DNA from 4 places in the Nonomuraea sp. NPDC049624 genome. Region 1 is predicted to be linked to each of the others. Evidence: predicted binding sites of a transcription regulator. Region 1 holds the regulator's gene; each other region holds the start of a gene.
What was found. The regulator HrcA, encoded in region 1, represses chaperone genes, less so after heat shock. The targets are predictions, from matches to a motif close to TTGGCACTCTCNNNNNGAGAGTGCCAA.
Positions count from the first base shown of each region.

Region 1 (7,236 bases):
GCAGCTCCAGCTCGGCCTGGGCGCTGTGCCCGGCCTCCTTGGCCTGCCTGGCCGCGACCTGCGGACAGAGCACCACGTCGCCGAGCAGCGCCGGGTCGGCCGGGCTCTCGCCGTCGCCGCGCGCGCCGCCGCCGGGACGCAGCTCGTCCATCGGGAAGGCCAGCACGTCGGTGGGGCCGGGCTCGCCCATCCACTTCTCGTGCAGCTCGGACATGGCGTCTTCGTCGACCACCACGATGGACAGCTCGGCGAGCGGGTTGATGCCCATCTCGCCGAGCACGTGGGTGGCCAGCGCGACGAGGTTCTCCTCGTCGACGCCGACGCCGGACTCGTTGTTGATCTCGATGCTCACGGGCGTCGTTTCCCCCGGTGGATGGCCTTCGGCTCCTGGGCGGCCTGGGTGGCGTCGTAGCGCCCGTAGGCGTCGACGATGTCGCTCACCAGCTTGTGGCGCACCACGTCGGCGCTGGACAGGCGGGCGAAGTGGATGTCGGGGATGCCCTCCAGGATGTCCTGGACGACCCGCAGCCCGCTCACCGTGCCCGAGGGCAGGTCGACCTGGGTCACGTCGCCGGTCACCACGATCTTGGAGTTGAACCCCAGCCGGGTCAGGAACATCTTCATCTGCTCGGCCGAGGAGTTCTGGGCCTCGTCGAGGATGATGAAGGCGTCGTTGAGGGTACGGCCGCGCATGTACGCCAGCGGCGCGACCTCGATCGTGCCCGCGGCCATCAGCTTCGGGATCGAGTCGGGGTCGACCATGTCGTGCAGCGCGTCGTAGAGCGGCCGCAGGTAGGGGTCGATCTTCTCGTAGAGGGTGCCGGGCAGGAAGCCGAGCCGCTCGCCCGCCTCGACCGCCGGCCTGGTCAGGATGATGCGGTTGACCCGCTTCTCCTGCAGCGCGCGCACGGCCTTGGCCATCGCCAGGTACGTCTTGCCGGTGCCCGCGGGCCCGATGCCGAACACGATCGTGTGCTGGTCGATCGCGTCGACGTACCGCTTCTGGTTGACGGTCTTCGGCCTGATCGTGCGGCCGCGGGAGGACAGGATGTCGAGCGAGAGCACCTCGGCCGGACGGTCGGAGGTCATGCGCAGCATGGCGATGCTCCGCTCGACCGCGTCGGGCGTGAGCTCGCCCCCGCTGCGCAGCACCTCGACCAGCTCCTCGAACAGGCGCACGACCGCGCCGCTCTCGTCGGGGCTGCCGGTGACGGTGATCTCGTTGCCCCGCACGTGGATGTCGGCCCTGAAGGCGCCCTCGATGACGCGAAGCAGCTCGTCACGGGAGCCGAGGAGGCTGACCATCGGGTATTCGTCCGGAATCAGCACCTTGGCTTGAGTGCGCGAGGGAGGTGCCGTGCGTCGGGATTCATGTAGTTCGGACATGGGCAGGCCAGCGGCCTGATGCCTCCCGGTCTGTTCGGTGTTCTTCTCCGCCCATCGTATCCGGCACCAGGCTGGTTGCTCGCGTCAATATCAGCCGGGCGGCCACGTGAGGTCACGCCCTCCGAGAACATGGGCGTGCACGTGGAAGACGGTCTGGCCGGCGCCGGGGCCGGTGTTGAAGACGACCCGGTAGCCCCCCTCGGCCACGCCGTCCTGGACGGCCACGGCGTGCGCGGCCTTGAGCACGTCGTCGGCGAGCCCGTCGTCGGCGGCGGCCATGGACGCCGCGTCGGGGTGGTGCGCGCGCGGGATGACCAGCACGTGCGTCGGGGCCTGCGGATTGATGTCGCGGAACGCCAGCGCCCTGGCGTTCTCGTAGACGACGTCGGCCGGAATTTCCTTGGCCACGATTTTGCAGAAGAGGCAGTCGCTCACGGCAGTACCCTATCGAGAGCGACCGTTCGGCAGTCCGTTGCGAATCGGTAATCCGTGGTGTCGTGCGCCCGAAGATCCGCGCGGTTAGGGTGAGTATGCGACACTTCAGAGCAAAAAAGATGATTCAGGGTCGGGCGAGCGCCACCTGGCGAGGAACACGACTGGGTAATGCACCCTAAGGAACCGGGGAAACCTTCAGAACCGGAAGAGAGTAAACCCTCTGGGAAGGCCGCGCGTCCCACTGATGTGACCACCGAAACCCTGCTGGCCGACAGGTCGATGGGGGCGGTGCCGGTCGGGTGGGATGCCGACATGGCCGTGACCGCGCTCTACAGCGCGCACTTCCGGTCATTGGTGCGTCTCGCGGTGTTGCTGGTGCGTGACATGGCAACCGCCGAGGAAGTCGTGCAGGACGCGTTCGTCGCCATTCACGGCGCCTGGCGCAGACTGCGCGATCCCGACAAGGCACTCGCTTACCTGCGTCAGTCTGTCGTCAACCGGTCCCGTTCCGTGCTGCGTCACCGCGCGGTCGTCGAGAAATACGCACCCAAGGGCCTGCCGGACGCCCCGAGCGCCGAGAACGGCGCGATCGGCGAGCTGGAACGCTCCGCCGTCATCGAGGCGTTACGCGCCCTGCCGACCCGACAGAGAGAAGCACTGGTTCTGCGTTATTACGGAGATCTGTCCGAAGCTGAGATCGCCCACGCCATGGGCATCAGCAAGGGCGCGGTCAAGAGCCACACCGCCCGTGGAATGGCCGCGTTGCGGTCCGTCCTGGAGAAGATGTCATGACCCAGCCCCCCGACGAGTACGGCGACGTCCTGCGCCGTGCGCTCCGCGCGGAGGCGGACGCGGTCGTGCCCTCGCCGGAAGGACTGCAGATCATCCGCGCCCGCATCGAGCGGCGCGGCGTCCGTAACCTGTTCTGGTGGCGTGCGGGCGCGGCGGCGGTCAGCGCCGTGCTGGTGGCGGGGACGATCGTGATGGTCGTTCCCGGGCTGCGCTCCCAGATCTTCGAGACGCCCGTCAAGGTGGTGGACAACTCGACCACCACCCCCGGCAACTCCTCGACCAGGCTGTCCACGCCGCCCAGGCCCGGCAGTCACAGCGCCGAGCCGCCGCCCGCGGTGGTCGTGCCGCCGAGCCACAGCGAGACCCACCGGCCCTCGGAGACGGCCAGGTCGACCAGGCAGCCCACGCCGTCGCCGACGCCGTCCTCGACGCCCTGCCCGAGCGGCGAGCCCGCCGTCGGCCAGGAGTGCCCCGAGATCACGCCGACCCCCACGCCGACCCCGCCGGAGACGACCGACACGCCGACGTCGTGCCCCTCCGACGAGTGCCCGCCGGACGACCCGCCCACCGGCCCGAGCGACCTGAGCAGCCCGCTGGTGGACGTGCCGCACACCACACCCTGAGCCGGGATCACCAGCGCTCGGTGCGCGCGAGCAGCACGGCCGCCGCCGCCACCCCCGCCGTGGAGGTGCGCAGCACGGTGGGCCCGAGCAGCACGGGCACCGCCTTGGCCGCGGCGAACCTGCGCAGCTCCTCCTCCGAGACCCCGCCCTCGGGCCCCACGACGACGACGATGTCGCCGCCGGGCGGCAGCGCCACCTTCGACAGCGGCTCGGCGGCCTCCTCGTGCAGCACGAGCCCCAGCGCCGCGTCGGCCAGCAGCCCCTCGACCTGGGCGGTGGAGGCGAGGTCGGCCACCTGCGGCAGGTGGAACCGGCGCGCCTGCTTGCCGGCCTCGCGGGCCGTCGAGCGCCACCGGCCCAGCGCCTTGGCGATCTTGTCGCCCTTCCACTGCGTGATGCTGCGCGAGGCGGCCCAGGGCACGATCACGTCGACCCCCACCTCGGTCATCATCTCGACGGCAAGCTCGCCCCGGTCGCCCTTGGGCAGCCCCTGGACGACCACCAGCCGCCGCGCGGGCGGCTCGACGGTGTAGCGGGCGAGCACGTCGAGCGCGAGCGCGTCCTTGAACACCTCGCGCACCACGCACTCGGCGACGTCGCCCGCGCCGTTGGTCAGGTCGACCCGCTCGCCGGCGCGCAGGCGCCGCACGGAGGCCGCGTGCCGCCCCTCAGGGCCGTCGAGCGTGAGCTCGGCGCCGACGAGGTCCTCGGCGAGGAACACGGGGACGGTCACGGGTGATCGTCACCTGCCGTTGAAGGCGTCACGCAGGCGGGAGAAAAAACCTTGCTGCCCGGGGGCGAACTTGCCCGGCGGCCGCTCCTCGCCGCGCAGCCTGGACAGCTCGCGCAGCAGGTCCTCCTGCGTCTGGTCGAGCCGCATCGGGGTCTCGACGTTGACGTGGATGAGCAGGTCGCCCCTGCCGGACTCGTTGAGCCGCTGCACGCCGCGCCCGTACATGGTGATGACCTGGCCGGACTGGGTGCCGGGGCGCACGTCGATCTCCTCGGAGCCGTCGAGCGTCTCGACGGCGAGGATCGTGCCGAGCGCGGCGGCCGTCATCGGGATCTGGACCGTGCAGTGGAGGTCGTCGCCGCGCCGCTCGAAGATCTCGTGCGCGCGCTCGACGATCTCCAGGAAGAGGTCTCCGGGCGGGCCGCCGCCGGGGCCGACCTCGCCCTCGCCGGCGAGCTGGATGTGGGTGCCGTCCTCGACGCCCGCGGGGATGCGAACCTTGATCGTACGGCGGGTGCGAACCCGGCCGTCGCCTGAGCACTCCTGGCAGGGGTGGCGGATGATGCTGCCGAAGCCGCCGCACTGGGGGCACGGCCGCGAGGTCATGACCTGGCCCAGGAACGAGCGGGTGACCTGGGAGATCTCGCCGCGCCCGTTGCACATGTCGCAGGTGTCGGGGTGGGTGCCGGGGGCCGCGCCGGCGCCGTGGCACACCTCGCACAGCACGGCGGTGTCCACGACCAGCTCGCGGGTGGTGCCGAACGCCGTCTCGCGCAGGTCGAGCTCGACCCGGATGGTGGCGTTGCGGCCCCTCCTGGCGCGCGAGCGCGGCCCGCGGGTGCCGCCCGCGGTGCCGAAGAAGGCGTCCATGATGTCGCTGAAGGGGAAACCCGCGCCGAAGCCGCCGGCGCCCGCTCCCGCACCCGCGCCGCCGCCGAAGGGATCGCCGCCCAGGTCGTACATCTGGCGCTTGTTCGGGTCGGACAGCACCTCGTAGGCCTGCGTGATCTCCTTGAACCGCTCCTGGGTCTCAGGATCGGGGTTCACGTCGGGGTGCAGCTCGCGGGCGAGGCGGCGGTAGGCCTTCTTGATCTCGTCCTGACTGGCGTCACGGCGCACCCCGAGGGTGGCGTAGTAGTCGCTGTTTGCCACTTATCGACCTCTTAAGATGCAGCCAGGATCTGGCTGACGTAGCGTGCCACCGCGCGTACGGCGCCCATCGTCACGGGGTAGTCCATCCTCGTGGGACCCAGCACGCCGAGCCGGGCCAGTTGGTTGTCGCCAGAACCGTATCCGGTTGCGACGATGGACGTGCCGCGAAGGTAGGGGTTTTCCGAGCCGATGCGCACGGTGAGCGCGGACGGGGTGTCTGTGGATGTCTCGCCGAGCAACCGCATGAGCACGACCTGCTCCTCCAGCGCCTCCAGCACGTCGCGCAGGCCGGTGGCGAAGTCGGCGCCCGCGAGATTGGCCGCGCCGGCGAACACGATCTTCTCGTCATGGCGTTCGACGAGGGTTTCGAGCAGCACCGACAGGATCGTGGCCACGGCGGGCCGGTCCTCGGCGGGCAGCCGCTCGGGCAGGTCGGCGACCAGTTCGGGGACGTTGCTCAGCCCGCAGCCGTCGAGGCAGGAGTTGAGCACCGCGCGCAGATGGGCGATGCGGTCGTCCTCCACCACCTCGGGCAGCTCGATCACGCGCTGCTCGACGCGCCCGGTGTTGGTGATCAGCACGAGCATGACCCGCCGGTCGTTGAGCGGGACCAGCTCGACGTGCCTGACCGTGGAACGGGTCAGCGTCGGATACTGCACGACCGCGACCTGCCGGGTGAGCTGCGCGAGCAGCCGCACGGTGCGGAAGACCACGTCGTCGAGGTCGACCGCGCCGGCGAGGAAGGTCTCGATCGCCCGCCGCTCGGCCCCCGACAGGGGCTTGACCTGCGAGAGCCGGTCGACGAACAGGCGGTAGCCCTTGTCCGTCGGCACGCGGCCCGCGCTGGTGTGCGGCTGGGTGATGTAGCCCTCCTCCTCCAGAGCGGCCATGTCGTTCCTGACCGTTGCCGGGGAGACCTTGAGGTTGTGACGCTCTGCCAGCGCCTTGGAGCCCACCGGTTCGTTGGTGGACACGTAGTCTTCGACAATGGCGCGGAGCACCGCAAGCTTCCGTTCGTCGAGCACGTGCTCACCTCCTGCCTCTGCCTAACAGGGAAACGACAGGTCTAGCACTCCGTGTTCCCGAGTGCCAAGTGTACGGCTCTCGCCCACAAGGTGCGATAACACCAGGTCCCATCCTGTTGCTAGCGACTTACAAGCGACAGGCCTCACACTTGCCGCATGACCGACAATTCCCAGCCCCCGCAGTACGGACCGCCCCAGGGGCAGGGTCCCTACTACGGTCAGCAGAACCAGCACGCCCAGCCGCCGTACCAGCCGCAGCAGCACGGCCAGCCGCCCTACCAGCAGCAACAGCCGTCCGCCCCGTACGGCCCCCCGCCCCAGTACGGTCAGCAGAACCAGTACGGCCAGCAGAACCCGTACGCCCAGTCCGACCAGTACGCCCAGCCGAACCAGTACGGCCCCCACAACCAGTACGGCCAGCAGCCGCAGTTCCCGGCCAGGATCGACGGCAAGGCGATCAAGCCGCGCCTGTGGTGGATCGCCGTCGTGTGGGCGGTCGCCGTGGTGCTGGGCGTCGTGGGCGTGGTCGTGTTCGCCGGCGGCGTGCTGAGCAGCGTCACGGACATGGCCCCGACGACCACGTTCGCGTCGGGCGAAAGCGTGAAGGTCGCGATCGACCCCGCCAAGCGCCCGGCCGTCTACATCGCCACCGACACGCGGGTCAACTACCAGTGCGAGATCTCCGGCGGCCCGGCCCAGGCCAGGCTGGTCAAGGTCTCCGGCACCCAGACGCTCAGCGCCGGCGGCACGACCTGGCAGGAGATCCTCGCCGTCAACGCCCCCGCCAAGGGCGACTACCAGCTGACCTGCGCCACGCAGGAGGAGTCGTCGGCCCGCTTCGGCGTGGGCCGGGACGTGCTCTCCGCGGCGGGCGGCCTGTTCGGCGGGGTGGCGGCGCTGTTCCTGTTCCCCGGCGCCGGCCTGCTCATCGGCATCATCGGCACGGTCGTCGTGCTCGTCCGGCGCAGCGGCGCGCGTAAGCGCCTTGCGGTCAGCGGGTGATTTGCTACGGTCCCCGTGTGTACGAGGGTGATGTGCTGGCGGGTAATTGGCGGCGGCCGGGCAAGGGCAAGATCCCGAAGGTGCCCGC
Region 1 covers NZ_JBFAOR010000007.1:312,845-320,080, reverse strand. The annotation lists gene ybeY (rRNA maturation RNase YbeY) at 1-352, opposite strand, end outside; gene AB0J76_RS29385 (PhoH family protein) at 349-1,386, opposite strand; gene AB0J76_RS29380 (histidine triad nucleotide-binding protein) at 1,477-1,821, opposite strand; gene AB0J76_RS29375 (SigE family RNA polymerase sigma factor) at 2,101-2,613, shown strand; gene AB0J76_RS29370 (hypothetical protein) at 2,610-3,236, shown strand; gene AB0J76_RS29365 (16S rRNA (uracil(1498)-N(3))-methyltransferase) at 3,244-3,969, opposite strand; gene dnaJ (molecular chaperone DnaJ) at 3,979-5,121, opposite strand; gene hrcA (heat-inducible transcriptional repressor HrcA) at 5,133-6,146, opposite strand; gene AB0J76_RS29350 (DUF456 domain-containing protein) at 6,303-7,148, shown strand; gene AB0J76_RS29345 (DUF3097 domain-containing protein) at 7,166-7,236, shown strand, end outside.

Region 2 (7,236 bases), on a different contig from region 1:
CTGGGAGTACGCCCGAGGCTACGTCGACGGCGTCATCGACACGGAGGAGCGCCGCTGATCGACTTCCTCCGAGACATCGTCCAGCAGCGCGCCCAGCAACCGCACCGCAGGGTCGGACGAATCCCGCGCCCGGCCCCGCGCGACCGCGTCGAGCAGCTCGTCGGTCTGGAGAAGCGCATGGAACTCGTCCTCCGGCGTCAAGCCGACTCCAGCTCGGCCATCTGCCGCAACCTGGCCAGCGCCCGATGCTGGGCTACGCGGACCGCACCTGGTGACATGCCGAGTACATTACCGGTCTCCTCGGCCGACAGCCCCGACACCACCCGCAACAGCAGCAACTCCCGCTGGTTGTCGGGCAGCCTGGCCAGCAGCCTGCGCGCGTGCTCGACCTCGATGTAGCGGACCACCGTCTCCTCGGGCCCGGGGCCGTCGTCGGGCCCGTCGGGCAGATCCTGGGTGGGCACGGCCGAGCGCACCGAACTGCGCAGCGCGTCGGCCACCTTGTGCGAGGCGATCCCGAACACGAAGGACGCGAAAGGCCGCCCCATGTCCCGGTATCGCGGCAGCGCGGACAACACCGCGATGCACACCTCCTGGGCTACGTCATCGGCAATGTGATATTGCCCTGAAACCCTGCCCAGCCTGGCGCGGCAATACCGCACCACCATGGGACGCAACTCCCCGAGCAGGGATTCGATCGCACTGCGATCTCCCTGCACGGCGAGGCTCGTCAGTTCCCTAAGGTCGGAGTCATCCGTCCGTGCCGGAAGTCTCGACGCGAGCCTTACCCCAATTTTGGCGTCGGCGACGCTTCCCTCGCTCACGATAGGCATGATGCCCGCACTGATCCGGCCTGTCCCCCTGGCGAACGGCTACGGATTGGTCACATTGAAGCGACGATAACTAGCAGTAATCGACTGACCACACTAAGCCTGATGAGCTGACATAATGTTTCACTCGATAAGCCGAAATGCAAGACAATTGCCAGACCCCGACGCTTAACCCGCACTGCCGGTTTACTCCAATAATCCACCTCTTCCCCCTTTTTCCCCGCCCCCACCCCCTTCCACCCCACAAGCCCCACCCACATTTCCAAGCCCCCAAAACCCATCAGTCCCCCACCGGCGCCCGCCCTGCCCAGCCGACGCCCCGATGAGGGGGCTTCCGGGAGGACCGGGGAACGCGCACAGGGAAGCGGCCCAGCAGCGCCGCCAGAGCACCCCATGGTGGTCGGGCCGCGACGCCGAGAGCATGCACGACGCACATCTTGGGCGCTCCCGAACCTGGCATCAGGGCCCCGAGATGGGCGGCGCCACGAGTTCAACGGTCGCCACCGACATGCCCGTACCTGGGCGATCCGGTCAGCCCACAGCAACGCGGCTCAACGGCCTGCCACCTCAGGACGTCCCCAAGGGCGCCGACCTGTCAGCCCACACTCGCGACCAGCTCGACGCTGTGGCCGCCGAGCTGAACGTCAGCCCCCGCAAGGCGCTCAACAGGGACACCCCGGCAGAGGTGGCTCGCCGAGCCCCTGGCACACCCACCTCGACCCCGCTTTCCGACCCGGGAGGCGGGGGTGTGAGGGATGCTCAGGAGGCCAGATCCGTGGCCAGGCAAGCATGAAGGTGTTCATCATGAAGCCGGCCGTCCCCGAACCTCTTCGCTGATCGCATCACGCCTTCCAGCACGAACCCCGACTTCTGCGCCACCCGGCACGAGGCGTGATTCTCGACGGCATGCGTGAGGACGATCCGGGCGAGCTGCAGCGTGGTCATCGCCCATGTCGTGACTGCCTGGACGGATGCGGTGGCGGCGCCTCGGCCGCGCGCCCAAGGCGCGATCCGGTATCCGATCCGGGCCTGGGCGTTCTCCAGGTCAAGCCCGTGCAACCCGATGTTGCCGACGTAACGCCCGGACTCGGCGTCGAGGATCGAGAATGTGGCGTGCGTTCCGTCTGACCAGTCGGCGCCCTTGAGGCAGTCCGCAACGGCTCCGGCCTCGTCCTCGATGCGGCAGCGGGGGTTCCAGAGAAGCACGTCCGGGTCCCTGGCAAGGCGCAGGACCTCCGGAGCGTCCGCCGTACTGGGCGGCCGGAGGACGAACTGCGCTGTGGACAGCTCGACCAACGCGGGCGGAAACGGTGGCATATCCCGAAAGGATGCCATGAAGATCGCCGAAAGCGCCCGTGCTTGGACATCCTTCGAGCGACCTGGTCGGCATCCGAAGACACCGAAAGTGCACACCATCGCCGGGCCGGCCGCCGACCAGGCCGAATCCACCAGGCCAGGGACGGGCCATGGAAAGCCGACGGCCCGCGCCGGAGGGAACCGGGGCGGGCCGTACGGGCGCGGGGGAAACAGGCGGGTCAGTGGCCGTGGCCGTGGCCGTGGCCCTGGCCGGCGGCCGGAGCCTCCTCCTCGGGCTTGTCCACCACGAGCGCCTCGGTCGTCAGGAGCATTCCCGCGATCGAAGCCGCGTTCTGCACCGCGGACCGGGTCACCTTGACGGGGTCGATGACACCCTGGGCGATCAGGTCGACGTACTCGCCGGTGGCGGCGTTGAGGCCCTGGCCGGCGGGCAGCTCGGCGACCTTGTGGGTCACCACGTAGCCCTCCAGGCCGGCGTTCTCGGCGATCCAGCGGGCCGGCTCGACCAGCGCGCGGCGCACGACGCCGACACCGGTGGCCTCGTCGCCGGTCAGGCCGAGGTCGTCGAGCTCCTTGCCCACGTGGATGAGGGCCGAGCCACCGCCGGAGACGATGCCCTCCTCGATCGCGGCGCGGGTCGCGGAGATCGCGTCCTCGAGGCGGTGCTTCTTCTCCTTCAGCTCCACCTCGGTGGCGGCGCCGACGCGCAGCACGCACACACCGCCGGCGAGCTTGGCCAGGCGCTCCTGCAGCTTCTCGCGGTCCCAGTCGGAGTCGGACTGCTCGATGGCAATCTTGATCTCCTTGACGCGGTCCTCGATCGCCTGCTGGTCGCCGGCGCCGTCGACGATGGTCGTGGCGTCCTTGGTGACGACGACGCGGCGGGCCGTGCCGAGCACCTCGAGACCGACGTGCTCCAGCTTGAGGCCGACCTCTTCGCTGACGACCTGGCCGCCGGTGAGGATCGCCATGTCCTGGAGCATCGCCTTGCGGCGGTCGCCGAAGCCCGGGGCCTTGACGGCCACGGAGGTGAAGGTGCCGCGGATCTTGTTGGTGACCAGGACGGCCAGGGCCTCGCCCTCGACGTCCTCGGCGACCACGAGCAGCGGCTTCTTGGTCTGGGCGACCTTCTCCAGCAGCGGCAGGAAGTCGGCGATGGAGGAGATCTTGCCCTGGGTGAGCAGGATGTACGCGTCCTCGAGGACGGACTCCATGCGCTCGGGGTCGGTCACCATGTAGGCCGACAGGTAGCCCTTGTCGAACTGCATGCCCTCGGTGAACTCGAGCTCCATGCCCATGGCGTTGGACTCTTCGACGGTGAGGACACCGTCCTTGCCCACCTTGTCGAACGCCTCGGCGATCAGCTCGCCGATCTTGGCGTCCTGGGCGGAGATGGTGGCGACGTTGGCGATCTCCTTCTTGTCGCCCACCTCGCGCGCGCTGGCCAGCAGCCGGTCGCTGATCTCCTTGGCGGCCTTGTCGATGCCACGCTTGAGCGACAGCGGCGAGGCGCCGGCCGCCACGTTGCGCAGGCCCTCGCGGACCATGGCCTGGGCCAGCACGGTGGCGGTGGTGGTGCCGTCGCCCGCGATGTCGTTGGTCTTGGTGGCAACTTCCTTGGCGAGCTGGGCGCCGAGATTCTCGTAGCGCTCCTCCAGCTCGATCTCACGAGCGATGGTCACACCGTCGTTCGTGATCGTCGGCGCACCGAACTTCTTGTCGATGACGACGTTACGGCCACGCGGGCCGAGGGTTACCTTCACGGCGTCCGCGAGGGCGTTGACACCGCGCTCAAGCGCGCGACGGGCGTCCTCGTCGAACTGCAGGATCTTCGCCATGCTGAAAGTCCTCTCCTGGCGTCGAAAGCCCCGGGCCCTCAAGAGCGCCCGGGGCTCGACACAACCGGCTTACTTCTCGATGATCGCGAGAACGTCGCGGGCGGAGAGCACGAGGTACTCCTCGCCGCCGTACTTGACCTCGGTGCCGCCGTACTTGCTGTAGAGGACGACGTCGCCCTCGGAGACGTCGAGCGGAATACGCTTGTCGCCGTCCTCATCCCAGTTGCCGGGGCCCACCGCGAGGACCTTGCCCTCCTGCGGCTTCTCCTTGGCGGTGTCCGGGATGACCAGACCGGAAGCGGTGGTCTGCTCTGCCTCAAGCGGCTGAACCACGATGCGGTCGCCGAGCGGCTTAACGGGAACCTTGGTGGCGGTCGTCACGATCGGACCTCCCCTTCAGATTTGAATGATCTAGAAGAGGCGACCAGCGGGGCCTGCCGTCGCGGGTGTCAGACCTGCCTCGTCGCACGTTGGCACTCTCAAGGTGAGAGTGCCAACAGGAAACATATGCAAGAGGGCCTTGACAGTCAACACGAACGCGTCTGCTCACAGCGATCAGACGTAGGAACCCTCGGTCAGATCGGCGACGACGCCGGGCCGGGAGGGGTTCCAGCCGAGTTCGGCGCGCGTGCGTGTCGCGCTGATGCGCTGGCCGAGCGCCAGGGCCTCGGCGAAGCCGGCCCCCAGCACCTGGGCCGCCTCGGCCTGCGGCCAGGGCTCGGCCTGCGGCTTGACGCCCGCGGACCGGGCCGCCGCCTCGGCCACCTCGGCGACCGGCACGGCCTCCTCGCTGATGCCGTGGTAGACGCGGGCGCCGCCCCTCTCCAGGACGGCCACGACGAGGTCGGCCAGGTCGTCGACGTGCACGAACGTCCAGGTGTGCGGCTCGCCGCCGTCGGTGACGTAGACGCCGGCGCCGCGCTCGGCGGCCTGCGCGCGCATCATGGCGGGAATGCCGCCGCCGCGCCCGTGGACGACGGCGGGCCGGATCACCGAGCCGCCGCCGTCGATGACCAGCTGCTCGATCTCGTGCCGGTACGCCACGAGCGGAATCGGGTCGGCCGGGCTTTCCTCGTGCCCGTCGGCGGTGGCGCCGAGCACCCACACGCCGCTGGTGAAGACGACCTTCCGGCCCGACGCGGCGAGCACGCCGATCGCGGCGAGGTCGGCTTCCTTGTCGCCGCCGAGCTGGGCGGCGACCACGATGGCGTCGATGTCCGGGGTGATCGCGGCGGCCAGCCCCGCGACGTCGGCCAGGTCTCCGTGACGCTCGTCCGCCACGCCCGGCACGCGCCGGGACCCGTCGGCGGCGGGCCGCACCAGGACGGCCACCTCGTGCCCCTGCTCGGCCAGCCGCTCGACCACCGCGCCGCCGATGTACCCCGTCGCGCCCAGGACCAGCACCTTCATGATGAACCTACCTCGAAAACTTCTACGTTGAACATTTCGACGTCGTGGACAGTACCGCACGATGCCGAACATTTCAACATCGAAGCTTTGGTAGGGTGATCCCCGTGGATGACGCGGTGGACGTGATTCTCGGACAGTGGGCGCGGACACGGCCCGACGTCGACGTGTCCCCGATGGGCGTGATCGGCCGGGTCTCGCGCGCCTCGCGCCTGCTGGAGCGCGGCGTGAAGGACTTCCTGGCCGAGCACGGGCTGGAGGCGTGGGAGTTCGACATGCTGGCCACGCTGCTGCGCAGCGGCGCCGACGCCATGTGCATGAAGGACCTGTCCGCCTCGGCCATGGTCAGCCCCGGCGCGCTCACCAACCGGATGGACCACCTGGTCCGGCGCGGCCTGGTCCACCGCTGGCCGGCGCCGAACAACCGGCGCATGACGCTGGTCGCCCTCACCGACGAGGGCAGGAGGGTCGCCGACGAGATGCTCGTCCTGCACGCCGCCAACGAGGAGCGGCTGCTCGCCGGGCTGTCCGGGGGCGAGCGCGAGGCCCTGGCCGGGCTGCTGCGCAGCCTGCTGGTCTCCCTGGGCGACACCTCCCTGTGAGCGAGCCCGAGTCGTGAGCGGGCCCCGGATCACGAGCGGTCCGGATCGCGAGTGGCCCCTGGTCGTGAGCGACCCTGAGTTGTGAGCGGAGTGCGTACATGGATCTCGACGCCTTCGGCGAGCTGCTGACCCCGCGCGGGCAGCGGGCGCTCGCCGAGGCCGCGGAGCTGGCCGGGACCGATCCGGTCGCGGCGGCGACCAGGCTGCGCCGCACCTACGACGCGGCGCTCACCTCCGCCGCGCTGACGCAGGCGGCGCTGCGCGAGCGCGCCGCGGCGAAGTTCGGCGCGGACGCCGCGGTCATGTACTTCACCCCGCACGGCCTGGAGCAGTCCACCCGCCGGGAGGTCGCCGACCACCGCGCCCGGCGCATGGGCGCCGGGCGGGTGATCGACGCCTGCTGCGGGGTCGGCGGCGACCTCCTGGCGCTCGCCCGCGCCGGTTGCGAGGTCGACGCCGTCGACCTCGACCCGCTGACGGTCGCCGTGGCGAGCGCCAACGCCGACGCGCTCGGGCTGGCCGACCGGGTGCGGGTGCGGGTGGGCGACGCGGCGCTGGTCCGGCCCGAGGAGTACGACGCGCTGTTCGCCGACCCGGCCCGGCGCAGCGGCAAGGGCCGCACGTTCGACCCCATGGCCTACTCGCCGCCCTGGCCGGTCGTGCTCGACCTGGTCGCGCGGGCGCCGCGGGCCTGCCTCAAGGTCGCCCCCGGCATCCCGTACGAGTTCATCCCCGAGGGGGCGGAGGCCGAATGGGTCTCCTACAAGGGCGAGGTCAAGGAGGCCACCCTCTGGACCGGCCCCCAGGTCGGCCCCGTCCGGCGCGCCACCCTGCTGCCCGGCGGCCACACGCTGGCCGCCACCGGGGTCCAGGCGCCGGTCGGCCCGATGGGCCGCTACGTCTACGAGCCCGACGGCGCCGCGATCCGGGCCCACCTCGTGGGCGAGGTGGCCGAGCTGATCGGCGGACGCCTGCCCGACCCCATGATCGCCTACATCACCACCGACGAGCCCAGCCACACCCCCTGGGCCTCCGGGTACGAAGTGGACGAGGTCATGCCGTTCTCGCTGAAAAAGCTGCGCGCCGCTCTCCGCGAACGCCGGATCGGAAATGTCACCATCAAGAAACGCGCGTCGGCGATCGACATCGAACGCCTGCGCGCCGATCTCCGGCTTTCCGGCGAGAACGCCGTCGTCATTATCCTGACCCGCATTCTCGATAAGCCTTCAGTTATCATCTGCA
Region 2 covers NZ_JBFAOR010000002.1:1,090,047-1,097,282, forward strand. The annotation lists gene AB0J76_RS11295 (DUF5319 domain-containing protein) at 1-58, shown strand, start outside; gene AB0J76_RS11300 (hypothetical protein) at 19-201, opposite strand; gene AB0J76_RS11305 (sigma-70 family RNA polymerase sigma factor) at 198-833, opposite strand; partial or broken gene AB0J76_RS11310 (hypothetical protein) at 1,384-1,623, shown strand; gene AB0J76_RS11315 (GNAT family protein) at 1,590-2,279, opposite strand; gene groL (chaperonin GroEL) at 2,366-3,985, opposite strand; gene groES (co-chaperone GroES) at 4,055-4,369, opposite strand; gene AB0J76_RS11330 (NAD-dependent epimerase/dehydratase family protein) at 4,541-5,395, opposite strand; gene AB0J76_RS11335 (MarR family transcriptional regulator) at 5,500-5,994, shown strand; gene AB0J76_RS11340 (class I SAM-dependent methyltransferase) at 6,093-7,236, shown strand, end outside.
Region 2: a site for HrcA is predicted at 4,456-4,482, ahead of groES (co-chaperone GroES). Genes of this name have one in related genera too.

Region 3 (7,236 bases), on a different contig from region 1:
TTCGTTACTTTCCGTAGTCAATAACTACTAAACGTGATGGGTCCGGACACAACAAAAGGCGGCCGGATCCGTGGAGATCCGAACCGCCTTCTGATGCGTCAGCGACCAGGCGAGGCCTAGAAGTCCATGTCGCCGCCGCCGGGCATGCCGGCCGGAGCAGCAGGGGTCTTCTCGGGCTTCTCGGCGATGACGGCCTCGGTGGTGAGGAAGAGCGCCGCGATGGAGGCGGCGTTCTGCAGCGCGGAGCGCGTCACCTTGGCCGGGTCGATGATCCCGGAGTCGAACATGTTGACGTACTCGCCGGAAGCGGCGTTGAGGCCCTCGCCCGGGGTCAGGTTGCGCACCTTCTCCACGACGACGCCGCCCTCGAGGCCCGCGTTGACCGCGATCTGCTTGAGGGGCTCCTCAAGCGCCTTCTTCACGATCGCCGCGCCGGTGGCCTCGTCGCCGTTGAGCTCGAGCTTGTCGAACGCCTTGGCGCCGGCCTGCAGCAGCGCCACGCCACCGCCGGGGACGATGCCCTCCTCGACGGCCGCCTTGGCGTTGCGCACGGCGTCCTCGATGCGGTGCTTGCGCTCCTTGAGCTCGACCTCGGTCGCCGCGCCGGCCTTGATGACCGCCACGCCACCGGCCAGCTTGGCCAGGCGCTCCTGCAGCTTCTCGCGGTCGTAGTCGGAGTCGGTGCGCTCGATCTCGGCGCGGATCTCGTTGACCCGGCCGGAGATCGCCTCGGCGTCACCGGCGCCGTCGACGATGGTGGTCTCGTCCTTGGTCACCACGACCTTGCGGGCGCGGCCGAGCAGGTCGAGGGTGGCGGTCTCGAGCTTGAGGCCGACCTCCTCGGCGATGACCTGACCGCCGGTCAGGATCGCGATGTCGCCCAGCATGGCCTTGCGGCGGTCGCCGAAGCCCGGGGCCTTGACGGCCACGGAGCGGAACAGGCCGCGGATCTTGTTGACCACCAGGGTCGCCAGGGCCTCGCCCTCGACGTCCTCGGCGATGATCAGCAGCGGCTTGCCGGACTGAACGACCTTGTCGAGCAGCGGCAGCAGGTCCTTGTTGGCCGAGACCTTGCTGTTGACGATCAGGATGTACGGGTCTTCGAGAACGGCCTCCATGCGGTCGGAGTCGGTCACGAAGTACATCGACGTCATGCCCTTGTCGAAGCGCATGCCCTCGGTGAGCTCGAGCTCCAGGCCGAAGGTGTTGCTCTCCTCGACGGTGATGACGCCTTCCTTGCCGACCTTGTCCATCGCCTCGGCGATGAGCGAGCCGATCTCGGGGTCGGCGGCGGAGATGGAGGCGGTGGAGGCGATCTGCTCCTTGGTCTCCACGTCCTTGGCCAGCTTGGAGAGCTCCTCGCTGACCCGCTCGACGGCGGCCTCGATGCCCTTCTTCAGGGCCATCGGGTTGGCGCCGGCGGCCACGTTGCGCAGACCTTCGCGCACCAGAGCCTGGGCGAGCACGGTGGCCGTGGTGGTGCCGTCGCCGGCGACGTCGTCAGTCTTCTTGGCGACTTCCTTGACCAGCTCGGCGCCGATCTTCTCCCACGGGTCCTCGAGCTCGATCTCCTTGGCGATGGAGACGCCGTCGTTGGTGATCGTGGGAGCGCCCCACTTCTTCTCCAGCACGACGTTGCGCCCCTTGGGGCCCAAGGTCACCTTGACGGCGTCGGCGAGCTGGTTCATACCGCGCTCGAGACCGCGCCGGGCGTCCTCGTCAAACGCGATCATCTTGGCTGCCATAAGGCTAGACCTCCCAGATGCAGGGTGGCGTGTCCTGGACCGAGCCGACGCCCGCGACGGCATAGGCCTGCATCTCCGTTCGGCAGACCCCATCGTCTCGATCCGAGTTGTTGGCACTCTGCCACACAGAGTGCCAACGAACTGTTTAGCACTCTACCCTGCCGAGTGCAAGCCACGGGCACCCCACCCCAGCTCATCGGGCAGGTCATCGGGTGCGCCGGTTCGTACGGCGAGCCGCCCCTGAGGCGCGGCCCGCCGTGCGAAGCCGACGGAGGAAACAGTGACGAGCCCGTACGGACTGCGCTGCCGCACGTCCCGCCTGGTGCATACCAGCGAGGGTGAATCAGACCGTGCGGACGGACTCCGCCTGCGGCCCCTTCTGGCCCTGCGTGATCTCGAACTCGACGCGCTGTCCTTGTTCGAGAGAGCGGTACCCGTCCATCATGATCGCTGAGTAATGGACGAATACATCCTTACCACCGTCTACCGCGATGAAGCCGTAGCCCTTGTCCGCGTTGAACCACTTGACGGTGCCCTGCGCCACTTCCGACTCCTCTTACTGGGCTCGCAGATCTCGCCCATTCCTTCGCGAGACCCGTAATCGCCTGACTTTTGGGAAAATCAGCCAGACGATCGCCCTCGACCATACCTGTGGCACGGGGTTTGGCAACAGAGTCAACCGACAAAACGCTAATTTCATCGAAGGCTGAGTCGTTCGAGGTTGAATTTGGTTCTAAAACAAGAAGGCGCCCACAAGGGGCGCCTTCAAGAGTCGGTGGTCCGGCGGTCAGCCGCCCGCGACGGCGGGGATGATGGAGATCTGAGCGCCTTCAGGGGCGGGAGTGTCCAGCCCCTCGGCGAAACGGACATCCTCTTCACCAACGTATACGTTGACAAAACGACGAATCTTGCCCGATTCATCCAGAATTCTCGCGCCGATCCCCGGGTAGTCGGAGTCGAGCTTGGCGAGAACGTCACGAAGAGTCGCCCCTTCGCCACTCACCTCGGCGTTACCCCCGGTGTAAGTGCGCAGAATGGTGGGAATCCGCACAGAAACGCTCATGGTTTTTGTTGCCTTTCCTGGATTGTCAGACAGTCGCGCGGAACGCGTCGAGAGAGGGCCGGATCACGGCGGTGGGCCGCGCGTCGTCGCTGATCGCGTCGAGCGTCTTGAGGCCGTCGCCGGTGTTCAGGACCACGGTCTCGGCCTCGGGGTCGAGCCTGCCCGTCTCGACGAGCTTCTTCAGCACGCCCACCGTGACGCCGCCGGCGGTCTCGGCGAAGATGCCCTCGGTGGAGGCCAGGAGCTTGATGGCGGCGACGATCTCGGGGTCGGTGACGTCCTCGACGCCCCCGCCCGTGCGCCGGGCGATGTCCAGCACGTACGGCCCGTCGGCGGGGTTGCCGATGGCCAGCGACTTGGCGATCGTGTCCGGCTTGACCGGCTGGACGACGTCGTGCCCCGCCTTGTACGCCGTCGAGACCGGCGAGCACCCGGCCGCCTGGGCCCCGAACACCTTGTAGGGGGTGTCCTCGACCAGCCCGAGCGCGATCAGCTCCTTGAACCCCTTGTCGATCTTCGTGAGCTGGGAGCCGGAGGCGATGGGGATGACGATCTGCTCGGGCAGCCGCCAGCCGAGCTGTTCGGCGATCTCGTACGCGAGCGTCTTGGACCCCTCGGCGTAGTAGGGCCGCAGGTTGACGTTGACGAACCCCCACCGCTCGCCCAGCGGGTCGCCGATCAGCTCCGAACAGAACCGGTTGACCTCGTCGTACGTGCCGTCGATGCCGATCAGCCGGCCGCCGAACACCCGGGCCATGGCGATCTTGGCCGCTTCGAGGTCGGCCGGGATGAACACGCACGCGTCGAGGCCGGCCCGCGCGGCGGCGGCGGTGACCGCGCCGGCGAGGTTGCCCGTGGAGGAGCAGGAGAGCGTGTGGAAACCGAAGTTCCTGGCCGCCTCGACGGCGATGGCGACCACCCGGTCCTTGAAGGAGTGGGTGGGGTTGCCCGAGTCGTCCTTCACGTACAGGGACCGGATGCCGAGCGCCTTGCCGAGGTTGCCGGCCTTGACCAGCTTCGTCCAGCCCGGGTTCATGTTGGGCTTGCTCGCCACGTCGGCGGGGACCGGGAGCAGGTGGCGGTAGCGCCAGATGTTGGCGGGGCCGGACTCGATGTCCGCGCGGGTCACCTGGCCGAAGGAGTAGGCCGCTTCGAGCGGCCCGAAACACTCCAGGCAGGCGAAGCTGGGACCCAGGGGGTAGCGCGTGCCGCACTCGCGGCAGGACAGAGCGACGGCAGGACCAAAGTCGAGCGACATGAAGCGAGGCCTTCCCTCATCTTCGCCCGCGGCCACCTTGACCGCGAACCGGAATTGGCACCTTGTCCCGGTCGGCCTCGCCAGGTCGCGAGCACAAGCCGGGAGGGTTGCCGGGGCTTCGCAGGGCCGGTCCCTCCACCCCTCTGGATGAGCAATATTCAGTTGTTCGAAAAGGACTCTACCTTCTCAAGTGGTGGAAACGACCACCCGTCTCAGCATGCGAGAGAACGCGTCTCACCGATAGTCCTCCCCGAGGACTCCCTGCACGTACTTGCGGGCCTGGTGGATGCGGGACTTGGCGGTGCCGAGCGGGATGTTGAGCTGCTCGGCCACCTCGCTGTAGTCGAGCTGGACGATGTCGCGCAGCACCAGCGCCTGGGCCAGGTCGGGCTTGTCGGCCTCCAGCGCCTCCATCGCGTCGAGCAGGTCGAGCCGCGAGCCGGCGATCACGCTGACCCGCCGCGCGTCCGGCTTCTGCATCGGCAGCTCCTCCGACGTCTGCTCGGCGGCCCTGCGCTTCAGCGAGCGGTACGTGGTGCGCGCGCAGTTGGCGGTCACGATGTGCAGCCAGGTGCTGAACCTGGCCCGCCCCTCGAACCGGCCGATGTTGCGCGCCACGGCCAGCAGAGTGTCCTGCGAGGCTTCTTCCGCGTCCTGGTGATAGGGCAGGATCCGGGCGCAGTGGCGCATCACGTCAGGCTCGATCCTGGCCAGGAGCTCGCCGAGCGCGCGATGGTCTCCGGCCGCGGCCGAGCGGGCGAGTTCCTCGGTTAGCTCATCTAGCGCCATAGCTGGGATCCTATGGGCGAAGGGAGCCCAAATGAACAGCGTTCTCGTGGCGTCCAACCGCGGGCCGGTCTCCTTCACCGTCGACGACGACGGTGAGCTGACCATGAAACGCGGTGGTGGCGGCCTCGTCTCGGGCCTGTCGGGGGTGGCCAAGGAGCACGGCGTGCTGTGGGTGTGCGCCGCGCTGTCCGACGGCGACCGCAGCGCCGTGCGCCTGGCCCCGGGGGGCCGGCTCGACCGCGGCGGCTACGACACGGGCGCCCTGCGCATGCTCGACATCCCCGCGGCCACCTTCCACCGCGCCTACAACGCCGTGGCCAACTCGACCTTGTGGTTCGTCAACCACCTGCTGTACGACATCCCCAACTCCCCCAGTTTCGGCACCAGGTTCCGGCGCGAGTGGGAGTCCTACCGCGACTACAACGGCGCGTTCGCGCTGGCGCTGGCCGAGGAGGCCGGGCACGGCGCCCGCGTGATGGTCCAGGACTACCACCTCACGCTCACCCCGGCGATGCTCCGCGCCGAGCGGCCCGACCTGCGCATCGCCCACTTCAGCCACACGCCGTGGGCGCCTCCCGAGTACTTCTCCCTGCTGCCCGACGCGGTGACCGGGGAGGTGCTCGACGGCATCCTGGGAGCCGACCACGCGGGCTTCCTCACCGCCCGGTGGGCGGCGGCGTTCATGGACTGCTGCGAGGCGCTGCTGGGCGCGCGGGTGGACCGCGCGGCCCGCACGGTCACCCACGAGGGCAGGACGACCCGCGTCGGCGTGCACAGCCTGGGCGTGGACGGCGCGGCGCTGTGGGCGCGGGCCTGCGAGCCCGACGTCGAGTCGCACATGGCCGCGCTGGCCGAGCAGGTGGCCGGACGCCGGCTGATCGTCCGCATCGACCGTACCGAGCTGTCCAAGAACATCGTGCGCGGGCTGCTGGCCTACCGGGAGTTCCTGGCCGCCCATCCGGAGTGGCACGGCAAGGTCGTCCACCTGGCCTTCGCCTACCCCAGCCGGCACGACCTGCCCGAATACCGCGAGTACACCGCGTCGGTGCAGCGCTGCGCGCGCGAGATCGAGGACGAGTACGCCACCGAGGACTGGGACCCGGTCATCCTCAACGTCAACGACGACTACCCGCGCTCGCTGGCCGCCTACCGGCTGGCGGACGTCCTGCTGGTCAACCCCATCCGCGACGGCATGAACCTGGTCGCCAAGGAGGGGCCGGTCCTGTCGCCGCGCTGCGCCCTGGTGCTCTCGCGCGAGGCGGGGGCGGCCGCCGAGCTGGGCCCGTACGCGCTGGTGGTCAACCCCTACGACGTGAGCGGCACCGCGGACGCGCTGCACGAGGCGCTGGTGATGCCCGAGGACGAACGCCGGCGGCGCCGCGACCGGCTGCGCGAGGCGGCCACCGCGCTGCCGCCGCACCAGTGGCTGGAGTCCCAACTCGACGCCCTGCTTTAACATGAGAAGTCGGGTTCACTGCCAATGACGGAGGCTGCCGGGTGTCGACGGTCTCAGTGCCCATCAGACTCGTCCGGGACCGTCCGACCTGGCTCATCTACTTCCTGCTCGGCACGTTCGCCACGTTCGTGTACGGCCTGAGCGCCGCCCTCCCGCTGCTGCGAGCCGACCAGCGCACCACGGCCACCGTCGCCGGGCTGCACGGCACCGCCATGGCGGTCGGCACGATCGGCGCCGGGCTCGCGCTCCCCCTGCTCACCAGGCTGCTCGGCCGGCGCTCGACGTGCTGGTTCGGCCTGGCCGGGATGAACGCCGGCGTGCTGCTGGTCATGGTCACCTCCGCGCTGCCCCTGACGCTGCTCGGCTACGGCCTGGCCGGCGGCTTCGGCTCGGTCATGCTCTACGCGGCGATGGCCGAGCTCAGCGACCACCAGGGGGCCGCCGGGCCGGCCGCGCTCAGCGAGGCCAACGCCGTGGGCGTGCTGGTGGGGATGGTGGCGACGTTCGTGCTCAGCCAGGTGGCGCAGAGCGCGCTCGGCTGGCGGGCCGCCCTGCTGGTCACCCCGGCCGTCAGCGTGCTGCTCGCGTTGTCGCTGGGCCGCTCCTGGCCCGCGCCCCGGGGGGCCGGCGGCGGGCGGGACGACGCGGTCGCCGGGCAGGCCGTCCCGGCGCGGGAGGGCGTCGGGTGGCGCTTCCACCTGGCCGGGGGCGTGCTGTTCTGCTGCGTGGCCCTGGAGTTCTCGTTCAACCTGTGGGCCGCCGACCTGTTCGCCCTCAGGACGGGCGTGCCGGCGGCCGTCGCGGCGACCGGGCTGACGGCGTTCGTCAGCGGCATGGCGGCGGGCAGGTTCGCCGGCGCGCAGCTCGCACTGCGGCTGTCGGCCACGCCGCTGCTGGCCGGCGCTCTGGGGCTGATGGCCTTCGG
Region 3 covers NZ_JBFAOR010000017.1:127,968-135,203, forward strand. The annotation lists gene groL (chaperonin GroEL) at 117-1,745, opposite strand; gene AB0J76_RS44925 (cold-shock protein) at 2,089-2,289, opposite strand; gene AB0J76_RS44930 (MoaD/ThiS family protein) at 2,533-2,808, opposite strand; gene thrC (threonine synthase) at 2,834-4,066, opposite strand; SAM riboswitch class I at 4,080-4,220, opposite strand; gene AB0J76_RS44940 (RNA polymerase sigma factor) at 4,301-4,855, opposite strand; gene AB0J76_RS44945 (trehalose-6-phosphate synthase) at 4,887-6,311, shown strand; gene AB0J76_RS44950 (hypothetical protein) at 6,353-7,236, shown strand, end outside.
Region 3: a site for HrcA is predicted at 1,856-1,882, ahead of groL (chaperonin GroEL). Genes of this name have one in related genera too.

Region 4 (7,236 bases), on a different contig from region 1:
GACCGCCACGTGCCCGGGAGCGACGCGTTCCAGGCAGCGCTCGCCCGCGTCCGTGAGCACCGCCAGCACCCCGCGCTCGTCGGACGGGCACGTGGCGCGCTCCACCAGCCCCGCCTTCTCCAACTGGGTGATCTGGTACGTCAGCGCGCTCTTCGACACCACCACGCCCCGGGCCAGCTCGGTCATGCGCATCCGGCGCTCCGGAGCGGCCGACAACCGCACCAGGATCTCGTACTGCGGGTGCGTCAGCCCGGCCGCGGCCTTGAGCTGCTCCTCGATGCGTCGTTCGAGCAGGTGGGAGGCCGACAGGAAGGCGCGCCAGGCGGCCATCTCCGTCTCGTCGAGCCAGCGGGTGTCCGTCACGTCCCAAGTGTACTTGTTGTTCAGATTTGAACTACCGGTAGAGTGGTTGTTCAAATCTGAACGACTCCCTTGGAGGGTCCATGATCGACCGGGCGCGTCCCATCGCCCTGCTGCTGGCCAGGATCGCCGTCGGCGTGATCTTCCTGGTGCACGGCTACCAGAAGTTCGCCGACATGGGCATCGCGGGCACCACGAAGTTCTTCGAGTCCGCGGGCATCCCCCTGGCCGGGGTGGCCGCACCGGCCGTGGCGGTGCTGGAGGTGGCCGGCGGGATCGCGCTGATCCTCGGCGCCGCCCTGCCGATCGCGGGCACGCTGCTGGCCCTCGACATGATCGGGGCCATCGTGTTCGTCCACGGCTCCAGCGGCTTCGGGGCCGGTGAAGGGGGCTACGAGTTCGTCCTCGCGCTGGCGGCGGCGAGCCTGGCGGTGGGATTCACCGGCGGCGGCGCCCTGGCGCTCGACGCCTTCCTCGGCCGCCGTCGCACCACGGCTCCGGCGACCGCCTAGCGGCCCGCCCGTACCGGCCGCTCGCGACCCTCGCGCGCGCCCACGCCCGTGGCGCGGCGTGCGCGGGGGGCGTGGGGGCGGGGCTCCGTCCGTACGGCGTGCGCGGGCGGACGGCCAGGGCTTCATCCGTACGGTGTGCGGGGGAGTCCTGCGGCCGGGGGTTCCGGGGTGATGGTGACGTCTCGGCGGGCCGGGCGTCAGGTCAGGTGGGCGCGGATCTGCCTGATGTGCTCAGGGGTCGTACGGCAGCAGCCGCCGATCAGCGACGCCCCCGCGCGCTCCCACTCCTTGGCGGCCAGGCCGTACTCCACCGGGTCGGACAGGCCCAGCCACCGGCGCTGCTCGGCGTCCCACGTCTCGCCCGAGTTCGGGTAGACCACGACCGGCAGGCCGCCGGACAGGCGGGCGACCAGCCCGGGGATGTGCCGCGGCGCCGTGCAGTTGACGCCTACCGCCACCACCTGCGGGTTCCCGGAGAACAGCGCGGCGGCCCGGTCGATCGGGGTGCCGTCGTTGATGCGCTCGGCGTCGCGGCAGGAGAAGCTCACCCACGCCTTGACCCCCGGCGTGGAGGCCAGCAGCGCGGCCAGCGCCCGCGCCTCGGCGTAGGACGGGATGGTCTCGCAGGCCAGCAGGTCGGCCCCGGCGGCGGCCAGGATCTCCCAGCGCGGACGGTGCCAGGCCAGCAGGCCGTCTTCGTCGAGGTCGTAGTCGCCGGTGTACTCGGCGCCGTTGGCCAGATAGGCGCCGTAGGGGCCGACCGAGGCCGCCACCAGGCCGCGGCCGGCCTCGTCGCGGGCCTGCCCGGCCAGCTCGACCGACAACCTGATCAGCCGCTCGGCCTCGGACCGGTCGAGCCCGCGGCGCTGGAAGCCGGGGATGGTGGCCTGGTAGCTCGCCGTGGTGGCCACGTCGGCGCCCGCCGCGTAGTAGTCGGCGTGCACCCGCCTGATCAGCTCGGGCTGCTCCAGCAGCAGGCGTGCCGACCAGAGCTCGTCGCGCAGATCCGCGCCGAGCGACTCCAGATGCGTGGACAGGCCGCCGTCCAGGACGAGTGTGCTCACCCGTCCAGAATAGGAGGCCGCGGGGGATGGTGGCACATGAGAATGGCACGCCTTTTCCCGGGGACGCCTGAATATCGCGGCCGGGATATGACCGGGCGTGGAATTCATAATGGGTGCTCGCGCGTGCCGGGGATTTCCGTGCGCCGGTACGCGGATGTGCCGGGTCGTCCCCGGCGCCGGGGCTTGTCGGGTGGTCCCGCAGTCCCACGGACGCCCGCCATCGGCCCATTGCGCCGGGCCCGCAGCTCGTCGAGTTGATTAGGCGGTGAAATCGGCAAAGAATCCAGAATTCCCGCATTTGGCGGAAGCGGCGGTTCTGGAAACGGCGCCACCGCCGACCCCTGACACCCGGCAGCGCGGCGGGGTGGCGCGGCGCTGCCGGGGGTCAGGTGAGCGTCAGCCGCGTTTCCAGAAGGGGCGGTGGCGCTTGCCGGGCTCGGGGTCGCCCGGGGCGAGCGGGCCGTCCCCGGGGAGCGGGTCGCCGGGGGCGACGGGGTCCTCCGGGCGGGTGGGGTCGGCCGGGGCGCGGTCGGCGGGGGCACCGGTGAGGGCGGTTAGCGTTGCGACGGCGTGGTCGTGCAGGGCGCGGAGGTCCGTGCCGGGACGTTCGGCCGCCTCCAGGTCGCGGGCCAGCGTCGCCAGCGCCTCGTTCCCGCCCAGGTACGCCGCCAGCGCCGCGAGACGCGAGCCCAGGTCGGCCAGGTACGGCGCGTCCGGCACGCGCATCGCCCTGAGCCGGTCCAGCTCGGCCTTCAGCTGCGGCCGGACCGACTCCAGCCGGAGCGCCGGACGCGGCGACGACGGAGGCGCGAACTTCGGCGAGGCCCCGGGCCCAGGGCCGCCACCGGAACCGGGCGCGGACGGCGCCCCACCGCCGGGCGCGGACGGCGAAGGACCCACGGGGCCGCCCGCCAGGGGCGGGGCCGGGAAGGGGGCGTCGGCCGGGGCGGGGCCGCCGAGCGTAGGCGGCGCGCCGAAGCTCCGGTCGAAGCCCTGTTCGAAGCCCTGGTCGAGAGACGCCGGGGCCGGCGGCATCATCCGCGGAGCGCTCGCGGGACGCGCCATCGTCATCGCCTGCGCCACGAACCGCCCGCCCATGGACGGGTTCGGCGGCAGCTCCCACCCGCTGGGCGGCTCGACCGGCTGGATGACCCGGTGCTCGGGCGCGCCCTCCGCGACCTGCCGCGTGTCGATCGCCACGTACGCCGTGAACCTGCACAGCACGCCGTTCTCCAGCGAGACCTCGACGATCCGCGGCTCCAGGCCGTGCTCGCCCATGGCGTACCGGTCCTCCAGCTCACGCAGGTGGGCGCGGGCCCAGACGGCGCGCAGGGCGGGACTGTCGGCGGTCACCCCCGTGACCCGCTCCTCCCACGGCCCCCCGGCCGACGTGCCGCGCACGGTGACGGCCTCGGCGCCCTCGCGGCACCGTCCGTACACACGGAGCGGGACCCCCGGGAAGATCGAGCCGAGGTGGGTCACCGAGCCGGGCTCGGTCTCCAGCCCCTTCAGGGACAGGTCCGTCACCAGCGGCGCGCCGATCCTGCGGTGGATCTGCTCCATCGCCGCGTCGAGCCGGTCCTCGGACTCGACCAGCTCGCACCGGCCGGCGCCCAGCCCGGCGAGCCGGCCGAGGAAGCCGGCGTTCACCGCGCGGTCGATGCCGACCGTGTGCACCCGCATCGCCGACAGCGCGCCGCCGGCCTGCTCCAGGATCTGGTCCTCGTTGCCCACCTGGCCGTCGGTGACCAGCACCACCACCCGCTCCCTGTCGCCGGGCGCGCCGAGGAGGGCGACGGCGCGGCGCAGCGGTTCGAGCAGCTCGGTGCCGCCGCGCGCGTCGACCCGCGCCAGGTGCTCGACCGCGCGGTACCGGTTGCGGTCGGACGCCTCCACCAGCCCCTCGAACGCCGCCTCGACCACCGAGTCGAACGTCAGCACGTTGAAACGGTCGTGCGCGGTCAGCGTGTCGACGATGCGCGCCGCCGCCCGCCGCGCCGCGACCATCTTCCAGCCGCCCATGCTGCCCGAACGGTCGAGCACCAGCACCACGTCCCGCGGCGCGCGGGCGGCCTGCAGGGCGGGCGGGACGACGGTGAGCGCGAACGTCCCCCGCCCGTCGAACTGCAGGGACGTGGACGCCTCGAACGACAGCCGCAGGATGAAGTCACGGTCGAGGCGCTCGCCCGGACGCAGGCGCACGGTGTGGCCGTCCTCCTCGACCACGTGCAGGCTGGAGGCCAGCTCCCGCAGATCGAGCCCGGAGGCGTCGACGCGGGCGGTGAGCGAGAGCCGCACGGGGCTGGGGAAGCCGGGCAGCAGCACCGGCGGCGTGATCCTCGACGCGTCGGGCACGGCGTCGGTGTCCGGCGCCACCCCGGAGCCCGCCGGGTCGCCGTCGAGCGGGGTGCCCGGGACGTACCGGGGGGCTACGACGAGCGGGAACCGGAAGGTCGCCGCGCCGTCCTCGTAGGGGAGGGGCTGGCTCATGGTCAGCCGGACCGAGACGCGTTCGCCGGGCAGGATGTTGCCCACCCGGATGGTGAAGACGTCGGGCCGGTCCTCCTCGGCGATGGCCGCCCGCCTGCCCTCGCGCAGCGCCTGGTCGTAGTCGGCCCTGGCCTGGCCGCGCTCCTTCAGCACGCCCTCCACGACCCGGTCGTCGGCCTCCATCCGGAACCCCGTCACCGCCGCCCGGTCGGGCAGCGGGAAGACGTAGGTCGCCTCCAGCGTGACGTCGAACGGGTTGCGGAACCCCTGCTCGACCTCGACCCCGGCGACGAGCCCGGCGATGTCGGCGCGGACGTCCACGCTGTCCAGCGGCAGGTTGCCGCGTTCGGTCAGCAGCGCGCCGAACCCGGCGTCCGGCACCGGCAGGCACCGTGCGGGCTCCAGCGAAGTGATCTTCACAGCAGTCTCCTCTCTACGAGCACCGCGAGCAGCGGCCCAGCCGCCGCCAGCACCGCCTGAACGTCGTCCTCGGACGGAGGCCGCCCCCCGTCCCACACCACCCGCACCCCGTCCGCGAGCACGACCCCGGCGACCGGGCCGCCCCCGGCATGCGCCGCTTCCGCGTCGGCGGGGCGTTCGCTCCCGGCCTGGGCGGGGCGGACCGGCCGTTCGGCCCAGAACCTCTCACGGCCTGCCTCGCCGCCGGGCGTCCCGTTCGCCGTCGTGGCGATGACGGACGCGGGCCCCGCGAAGCGCGGGCCGTCCGGCGGGGAACCGGGGACCGCCCGCCCCTCGGCCGTGGACGGCACGTCGGCGAGACCGGCGGCCGCCGCCAGCGTGGCGTTCGTCGCGCCGGCCAGCGCCGTCTGGATCTCGGCGATCGAGCGCCCCGCCGCCTGCATGCGCTTGACCGCCACCAGTTGCAGCAGGTGCCGCCGGCCGTAGCGGGCGATCCTGCCGCGCCGGGTCAGGGGCGGGTCCACGAGGCCGATGGTGGTGTACCACCTGATCAGGCGTTCCCCGGGCACGTCGCGGACCCGGCCGTTGACCGGCTGCGCCTCGGCGCGCAGCGCCCGCGCCGCGTGCTCGGCCAGCTCGCCGATGGTCCAGGTGTCGCTCATACCTCCACAGTGACACTGTCACTATTACACTGTCAACAAGGGAAAGATCGGAAGAATCCAGCTCCGGATGACGTTCTAAATAGGCGAAAGCACCACTGAAGGGGAGGAAATACGACATGGCTACGATCACCGGTCCGCTCTCGGGCGAAGCCAAGAACGCCGTCGCCGAAGCCCTGCAGGGCGCCCTGGTCGATCTGATCGATCTGTCGCTGATCGCCAAGCAGGCGCACTGGAACCTCGTCGGCGCCCATTTCCGCCCGATTCACCTCCAGCTCGACGAGCTGACCGACCTGGCCCGTACCCACATGGACACCATCGCCGAGCGCGCGGTCGCCCTCGGCGTGAACCCCGACGGGCGTTCGGCGACCGTCGCCAGGTCGACCCAGCTCCAGCAGCCCGAGCGCGGCTGGCTGGAGGACGGCAAGGTGGTGGCGACGATCACCGACATCCTCGACGGCATCAGCAAGCGCATGTACGACCGCATCCGCGCCACCGACGAGGCCGACCCCGTCAGCCAGGACCTGCTCATCGCCGTGACGCAGGACATCGACAAGCAGCACTGGATGTTCCAGGCCCAGCGCTGACCGCGCGCGGCCGCCGGCCGCACCACCCGAAGAGCCCGGGCACGACCACCGTGCCCGGGCTTTCGCGTGTCCGCCTCCGAGGTGGGCGATCTTCCGCCCAGTGGGTACGGACTGTCCCGCATCGTCCAGGGGCCCGCGGCGATCTCACGCCACGACGGAGCGCGGGGTTTGCGCAGAGTTTGATGTCACGAGTCCTTGCCATTCATGTCGGTGCGGTCGACTAGCGTGGCACCTAGAGGGAGGCCCCACGATGTCCCACAAGACTCTCCTCCGCACGGGCCCGCTCTTGCAGGGCGGCATCAGCCCGTACGGGCCGCTCACGCCGGCGTCCGCCGACGGGCTCGCGCTGCCGCCGGGCTTCACCGGCCGGGTGGTGGCCCGGTCGGGCGACAAGGTGGCCGGGCTCACCTGGCACGCCGCGCCCGACGGCGGCGCCTGTTTCCCCGACGGCGCCGGCTGGATCTACGTCTCCAACTCCGAGCTGCCCCTGCTCGGCGGCGCCTCCGCGCTGCGCTTCCACGCCGACGGCTCGGTCGCCGACGCCTACCGCATCCTGTCCGGCACCGACCTCAACTGCGCGGGCGGCGCCACGCCGTGGCACACCTGGCTGTCGTGCGAGCTCGGCGACCGCGGCCGCGTCTTCGAGTGCGATCCCTACGGCGCCCGCGCGGCCCGCCCCCGCCTGGCCATGGGCCGCTTCCGGCACGAGGCCGCCGCCTGCGACCCCGAGCGGCGCGTCGTCTACATGACCGAGGACGAGCACGACGGCTGCTTCTACCGCTTCCGCCCCGGCGACTGGGGCGACCTGACGGAGGGCACGCTGGAGGTGTTGTGCGCGTCGGGCGGCTGGCGGCCGGTGCCGTCCCCGGCCGCGCTGCTCACCGCAGCCCGCCACCAGGTCGAGGACGCCCGCCACTTCGACGGCGGCGACGGCTGCCACTACGCGGGCGGCGTCTGCTACTTCACCACCAAGGGCGACACCGGCCTGTGGGCCTACGACGCGCAGACCTCCACCCTCGACCGGCTGTGCGAGGGCGTGCGCGCGATCACCGCCGCCCCCTCGGGCGACCTCTACGTGGCGAGGGAGACCACGGAGATCGACGTCATCGCGCCCGACCGGGCCGTCACGCCGTTCCTGCGGCTC
Region 4 covers NZ_JBFAOR010000006.1:339,604-346,839, reverse strand. The annotation lists gene AB0J76_RS26270 (MarR family transcriptional regulator) at 1-363, opposite strand, end outside; gene AB0J76_RS26265 (DoxX family protein) at 444-872, shown strand; gene mmuM (homocysteine S-methyltransferase) at 1,070-1,936, opposite strand; gene AB0J76_RS26255 (VIT domain-containing protein) at 2,333-4,846, opposite strand; gene AB0J76_RS26250 (helix-turn-helix domain-containing protein) at 4,843-5,508, opposite strand; gene AB0J76_RS26245 (DNA starvation/stationary phase protection protein) at 5,625-6,092, shown strand; gene AB0J76_RS26240 (alkaline phosphatase PhoX) at 6,343-7,236, shown strand, end outside.
Region 4: a site for HrcA is predicted at 5,518-5,544, ahead of AB0J76_RS26245 (DNA starvation/stationary phase protection protein). Genes of this name have one in related genera too.